2 regions of the uncultured Cloacibacillus sp. genome follow, and region 1 is predicted to be linked to the other one. Evidence: riboswitches for the same ligand, from Rfam matches in the RefSeq annotation. Region 1 holds a riboswitch; the other holds the start of a gene.
What was found. Region 1 has a riboswitch for molybdenum cofactor ahead of ABGT66_RS01880 (substrate-binding domain-containing protein). Riboswitches for the same ligand answer to the same signal wherever they lie in the genome.
Positions count from the first base shown of each region.

Region 2: it holds a riboswitch for molybdenum cofactor, as region 1 does, so the genes downstream of both, ABGT66_RS12325 (molybdopterin-dependent aldehyde oxidoreductase) here and ABGT66_RS01880 (substrate-binding domain-containing protein) in region 1, are expected to answer to the same signal.

Region 1 covers NZ_CAWUXW010000001.1:414,613-417,974, forward strand. Annotated here, with positions in the region: gene ABGT66_RS01870 (substrate-binding domain-containing protein) at 1-305, opposite strand, end outside; gene ABGT66_RS01875 (ABC transporter permease) at 346-1,041, opposite strand; gene ABGT66_RS01880 (substrate-binding domain-containing protein) at 1,109-1,960, opposite strand; molybdenum cofactor riboswitch at 2,049-2,166, opposite strand; molybdenum cofactor riboswitch at 2,362-2,482, opposite strand; gene trkA (Trk system potassium transporter TrkA) at 2,643-3,362, shown strand, end outside.
Region 2 covers NZ_CAWUXW010000005.1:217,817-221,178, forward strand. Annotated here, with positions in the region: gene ABGT66_RS12325 (molybdopterin-dependent aldehyde oxidoreductase) at 1-1,286, opposite strand, end outside; molybdenum cofactor riboswitch at 1,408-1,557, opposite strand; gene ABGT66_RS12330 (response regulator) at 2,040-2,735, opposite strand; molybdenum cofactor riboswitch at 2,814-2,933, opposite strand; gene ABGT66_RS12335 (methyltransferase domain-containing protein) at 3,085-3,362, shown strand, end outside.

The sequences.
Region 1 (3,362 bases):
ACGAAGTCGTTGTACATGATGTCGCGGCGGTTCTGCCCGTAGCCTTCGGCGATGAATTTATCCTCGAGAGCGCGCGCGTGGACGACGACCATGTCGAAGTCCCCGCCCTTCGCCTTTTCGAGCGTCGCGCCCGTTCCGGCCTTTTCGATGACGAATTCCGTCCCCGTCTTAGCCTTGAAGGTCTCGGCGAGCAGCGGGATTATGCCGGCGTCGACGGGGCCGATGGTGCTCGAGAGCTTTATCGTGCCCGCGAAGGCCGGAGAGCATATCAGAAGAGCGGCGAGAGCTATTGCAAACTTTTTCATAAGAAACACACCGTCCGTAATTTTATATTTTTTTGAAGCCTCAGTTCTGGCTCCTGCGGCGCAGGAAGGTCAGCGAAATGTTGAGAAGCAGCGAAATAAGTATGAGGATGACGCCGAGCGCTATGCCGAGCGCGAATTCGCCCTTGCCCGTCTCGAGCGTTATCGCCGTCGTTATCGTGCGCGTGTGCCATTTGATGTTGCCGCCGAGCATCATCGCCGAGCCGACCTCGCCGACGATGCGCCCGAAGGCCGTGAGCGCCGCGACGAGTATCATGAAGCGCGCCTCCCAGAGGCTCGTGAGCGCAAGACGCCCGCCCGACGCGCCGAGCGTCATGAGAGTCTGGCGCAGGCGGCTGTCGAGCCCTTCAATCGCCGCCGCCGTGTAGGCCGCGACTATCGGCGTGCCGAGTATCACCTGGCCTATCGCCATGCCGCGTACCGTGAAGAGCAGCTCCCAGTCGCCGAGCGGGCCGCGCCGCGAAATGAATGCGTAGACGAGCAGCCCGATGACGACGGTCGGAAGCGCGAGCAGCGTGTCCGTCACGGTGCGCACGGCGCGCTTTCCGGGAAAGTCGAAGTATCCTAGCAGAAAGCCCGTGGGAAGGCCGAAGAGCAGGACGCCCGCCATCGACAAGGCCGTGAGCTTGAAGGTGGTCACGACGATGACGGCCGTCTCCTCGTCCATCGTGAGGAGCATTCTGAAGGCCTGTATAAATCCCTCGGCTATGAAGTCCATGCGCGGCTGTCTCCGGATACGTTAAGACGCGCCGCGTGTGGGCGGCGCGTCCGCAAATTCTGCGATATTACTTCGCGGGGTCGGCGTCGGGGAAGAAGAGCTGCTTCCCTTCGAGCTTGAAGTTCGCGATGTCCTGCTGGACCTTCGGCGAGGTGATCCACTCGATGTACTTCACCGCGAGGTCGTGCTTCGCCTCGGGGTGCTTCTCGGGGTTGACCGCCATGACGCTGTACTTGTTGAGAAGCTCGGCGTCTCCCTCGCAGATGATGACGAGGCCCTCGCGTCCGTCGAGACCGGCGTCATACTTGATGAAGGTGCCGCGGTCGGTGAGCGCGTAGCCGCCCTGCTCCTCGGCGATGTTGATCGTCTTGAGCATTCCCTGGCCCGTCTGCACGTACCAAGCGGCCTTGTCGAAGTCCTTCACTCCGGCCTTGTCGAGGAGCTTGAGCTCGGCGGTGTGCGTGCCGGATTTGTCGGCGCGGCTGACGAGCTTCTGCTGCTTCTCGGCTATCGTCGCTATCGCTTCGATGACGGGCTTGCCCTTGACGCCCGCGGGGTCGTTAGCGGGGCCGATGAGGACGAAGTCGTTGTACATAACCTTGCGGCGGTCTACGCCGTAGCCCTCGGCCTCGAACTTGTCTTCCTGCGACGGGGCGTGCGTCAGCACGACGTCGACGTCGCCGTTGCGTCCGAACTCAAGAGCCTTGCCCGTTCCGACCGCGACCCACTGCACGTCGATGCCGGTGTCCTTGAGGCAGATCGGCGCGAGATAGTCGAGCAGTCCGGTGTCGTCGGTGCTCGTCGTCGTCGCCATACGGAGAACGGGCGCCTTGTCGGCCGCGGCCGCGAGCGAGGCGAAAGCCAGCACGCAGACCGCGAGCAGCAGCGCGATTAAAGAACCTTTTTTGTTGATACGCATGGGTATAAACCCCTCCTCGTGAGATTTATGCTGCGTCTACAGCCTTTATGTATCCGTCACGGAAAGAAGGGAGGCGGGTAAGGTACGGCCCGCGGCGCAAAGTCCCCTTTCCGCAGTGGGAGACGGCGACGTTTCCATCGCCGCCCTGACGTCCGGCGCTCATGGCGCAAGCTTTAGAAGGGCCGGATTCAGGGACGCAGGCGCTCGTTTTCCGAAAAGCGCGGACGAGAGCGCCCGTCGCGGCTATTGTACACTATTTAGCTCGTTTTGCGCCACAGTCGGGGACTAAAAAGAACAGAACCCGCGGCGGACGTTGGGGGCGTCCGCCGCGGGCGGAGAAAATTGTGTGATCCGCTGAAAAAAGAAAAAGACCGTCCTCTCGAGAGTACGGCCTTTGTAATATACAATGCAGCCGTTCGCCTTTCCGGAGGGAGGCCGCCGCGTTTCCGCCGTCGACCCTGTCGGCCTGGAGTCCGTAGGCTTTCACCCTTAGGCGCAGCAGGCTCGGAGAACCGTCCATATCCTTTGTCAGTGCTAAAATCTTACAACGAACGCGCGCGGATGGCAAGCGCCGCGCGCGCGCGTAAAAAATCGGTAAAACTGCGCTCCGTCAGAATTTGCAATAAACTGAAAATATCTTATACTGTACCGCACATATCTGCCGAAAAGGGAGAGATTGGCTTTGCGCATCGTAATAGTCGGAGCGGGAGAGGTCGGATACAGCGTAGCGAGGAACCTCTCGGCTGACGGTCACGACATCGTAATAGTCGAAGAAGACGAAGAGCGCGCGGCGCAGGCCGAAGAGACGCTCGACGTAATGGTGGTGAACGGCAACGGCGCGCGGCCCAGCGTGCTCGCGAAGGCGGGGATAACGGGCAAAAAGTCCGACGTCATGATGCTCATCGCCTGCACCAACAGGGACGAGGTCAACCTCATGGCCTGCTGGATAGCGAAGCGCTCGGGCGTGCCGCACGTGATAGCGCGCGCGGTCGGCCTCGAGTTCACAGACAACGAAAGCTGGGCGAACGACCTCGGCATCGACATGCTCGTGTCGCCGGAGCGTTCCGTCGCGAAGGATATAGAAGAGCTGCTCGAAGTGCGCGCGGCTCTGCACACAACGGAAATAGCGGGAGGGCGCGCCGGCATATACCTCTTCCGCGTCGCTCAGGACTCGCCGCTCTGCGGCCTTCCTTTATATGAAATACGCAAACGCAACCCCAAAATGATAATGCTCGTCGTCTGGGTCAAGAGCGGCGAGGACTCCTTCGTCCCGAAGGCATCCTACGCGCTGCAGCCCGGCGACCTCTGCTACACGATGTGCTACCGCTCGCAGATTCTCGAAATCGAGCGCCTCTTCCAGCCCGCGAAGTCGAAGCGGCTGAAGCGCGTATTCATCATCGGC
Region 2 (3,362 bases), on a different contig from region 1:
GACGGCGGGACGCCGACGCCGCGCGCAATCATCATCTGGTGGCGGTAGACGCATATCGACTTCGAGGCTATCGTGAGAAGGCCGTTCTCGTCGTAATAGGCGTAGCCGCAGTCCGTCTCGAGAACCATGTGCGGCTGGCGCGAGCTGAGGAACTCGTCGTCGACGACGTAGGCGGCGTTGTCGAGCGCTTCCTTCGGGTCGTCGCCCTTCTGGAACATACGCTTGTTCCACGCGTTCGGCATTCCGTCGTAGCCGTCGATGTCGTCGTAGACCTTTATCGCGTCGGGAGCCTTGGCCTGGTAGATGTCGATGAGCTCGGGCAGCGGCTCGTAATCGACCTTGATTTTCTGCGCCGCGGCGCGCGCGTTGGTCTCGGTGTCGGCGCAGACGATGGCGACGACGTCGCCCCACTGGCGAATCTTGTCGCCCTCTTCGACCATTATGCGGCGCTCCCAGCCGTCGGTGAGCGCGGAGTCGCAGCCGACCTGTCCGCGGATGCGGTTCGTTCCCTTGACGTCCTTGTAGGTGACTACCTTGAATACGCCGGGCATCTTCTCCGCTTCGCTGACGTCGATTTTGTTGACCTTCGCGTGGCGGACGCCCTCAAGCGCGTAGGGATATGCGAAGAGGAATTCCTCGGGCAGCTTCAGCCTGTCGTCGTCGCCGAAGTCCCAGAGCCCCGTCGCCTTGTATATCGCGGAGGGACGCGGATAGCTGCTGTTCCAGACGGAGTCGCCGGGCTTGTACATCTTCGCGAGGTCTTCGATTTTTTCCTCGCCGCGCAGGATGGCGGCGGCCTTCATGACCGCGTCGACTATCTGCTTGTAGCCGGTGCAGCGGCAGGCCATCCAGTTTTTGCTGAACCACTCGCGGACCTCTTCGCGCGTCGGGTTCGGGTTCTGGTCGAGGAGCGCCTTGCCGCTCGTGATGAAGCCGGGCGTGCAGAAGCCGCACTGAATCGCTCCGCAGACTATCATGGCCCACTGGAGCGCGTGGAGGTTGTCCGGCGTGCCTATTCCTTCGATTGTGGTGATCTGCGAGAACTCGGGCACGTTCTTCCAGCGCGTGATGCAGGAGCGGACGACCTTGCCGTTGAGTATTACGTTGCAGACGCCGCACTGGCCGCAGTCGCAGCCGCGCTTCGTCCCCGTCATTTTGAGCTGGTCGCGGAGCACCGTCAGAAGCGATACGTCGGGCTTGCCGATTACGCGTTTCGGCACTCCGTTGATGATCAGGTTCTTGACATGATAGCTGGCCTCGGCCGGAATTGTGATTTCCTTCGCCATATTTGCTCTCCTCTCTCGTGATAGAATTTCTCCATTTTCCCGCGCGCGGCGGGAATCCCAAAGAACACAGATATTTTGCGCGAATTGGAGAAGAAGGAAGGAAAACGCGCCGTACGGCGGCGCCGGATGACCTTGTACCCCTTTCCAATTTGGACGCCCTCGGGCGTCCCGGGAGGCGCGGAGCTTTTGCTCGCGCCCTCGCGGACTTCCGTCCGCTGGCCCCGTCTCCTTGGCTTGCGCTTTAGGCGGCGAGGCTCGGGGTTGCAACATCGTTGCAACAAATGTCAAAACTTTCTATACAAATCATACGAAAGTACACAATAATGAGCAATATTTAGTTGAAATTAGGAATGTTGTGCGCCTTTCTGGTCGATTTATGTTTATTAAAATTCACGGAGAAAATTTGTAAAGAGCGGCGCGCACGGGGAAGCTGCGCAAAATTACGGCCGCGGGCGCGGCTTCGGCGAAGCGCGCGCAATTTACGCGCGGACGCGCGGCGCAGGGCGAGGACGAATATCGTGCGGAAGCGCCTGGCGCTCACGGCGCAGGCGTAATTTACGCACGGGCCGCGCGCGTTTGCCGGGCGGCGCGGCGCGCGCGCGGACTGCCGCGCTTCCGGCGCGTGCGCAGTTCGTGCGGGGAAGGGCGCGCGTTTATGGCGCGGCGCGGCGCTCTGAGGCGCGCATAAAATTCGTCCCGCCGCGTAAGCTTCGCGGCGGGACGTGAAGTCATCGGATTTTCGTAAATTCAGCGCTAGAGCAGCGCCATGCGGTAGCGTTTCTCGGGGCGGCCGACGCGGCGGTAGGCGTACTCGACGACCACGCGCTCGCTGAGCGTCAGAAATTCAAGATAGCGGCGCGCCGTCGAGCGCGAGATGCCGAGGCGGTCGCCGACCTCCTGCGCGGAGAAGGTTCCTTCGTTCTCCTTGAGGAAGGACTCGATGTCGTTGAGGCACTTGAGCTGCAGCCCCTTCGGTATCGTGCGGTTGTTGGCCCACGAGGGGTCGTGCGTCTTCATCGCGACGAGCGCGTCTATGTCCTCCTGCTGCCACGGGCTCGTGCGCCCGGTCAGCGAATGATGGTAGATCTGGTAATTTTTGAGCGCGGCGCGCAGCCGGTCGAACGAGAAGGGTTTGACGAGAAACTCGAAGACGCCCGCGCATATCGCTTTGCGCACGAGCTCCGGGTTGTCGCCAGACGAGACGACGATGTAGTCGGTGCGCGGGAACTCCTTGCGCAGCTCGTCGATTTCGTCGAAGGCGCTGAACTCCTTGAGGTAGAGGTCGAGCAGCACGAGGTCGACGTCGACGCAGCGCATCGCCTCGAACATCTGCGGCCCGGTGTCGACCCTCTTCAGCAGCGTGAAGGATGTGTCGTTGAGGATCACGTCGGAATATAATTTTTGAAGCAGCGGGTCTGATTCGGCTATGAGGACTTTCAGGCTGCGCAACGCTCCGTTCCCCCTCTCGTGTATTTTGTGCCGGGGCTCCCGCGGGTACGGGAACGGGAAAAGGGCGCGCGGGCGCTCAGTCATGAATCCTTTTCCCCTTTCCAAACGGGAGGCGCCGGCGTTTCCGCGGGCACCCATCGGCCTGACGCCATAGAAGCGCGCTTCCGCAGGTCGGCAGGCTCGGGGTATTATTCACTTTTAACCGCTTTTGATTATAACAACTGAGGTGCACTTGTCAACAAGCGCGCGCGCCGCCGCGCGATTCGCAAATGCGCCGCGGCGGCAAGTTGTATATAATAGAAGCGCACATAAGAGCCGCTCGCTCAATTCATGGAAAGAGGTGCCCTCTATGACGAATCAGATATGGAATCCGCAGGAATACAGAAAGAGCGCGGACTTCGTCCCCGAGATGGGGCGGGCCGTGATAGAGCTGCTTGAGCCGAAGGCCGGAGAAAGGATACTCGACCTCGGCTGCGGCACGGGAGTGCTCGCGAAGGAGCTCGCCGCGGCGGGCTGCACCGTCGTCGGGACGGACTCGAGCCCCGAGATGGTCGAGGCTGCGCGCACGGCGGGAGTGGACGCGAGGCTCGCCGACGCGCAGACGCTGAAGATGGATGAAAAGTTCGA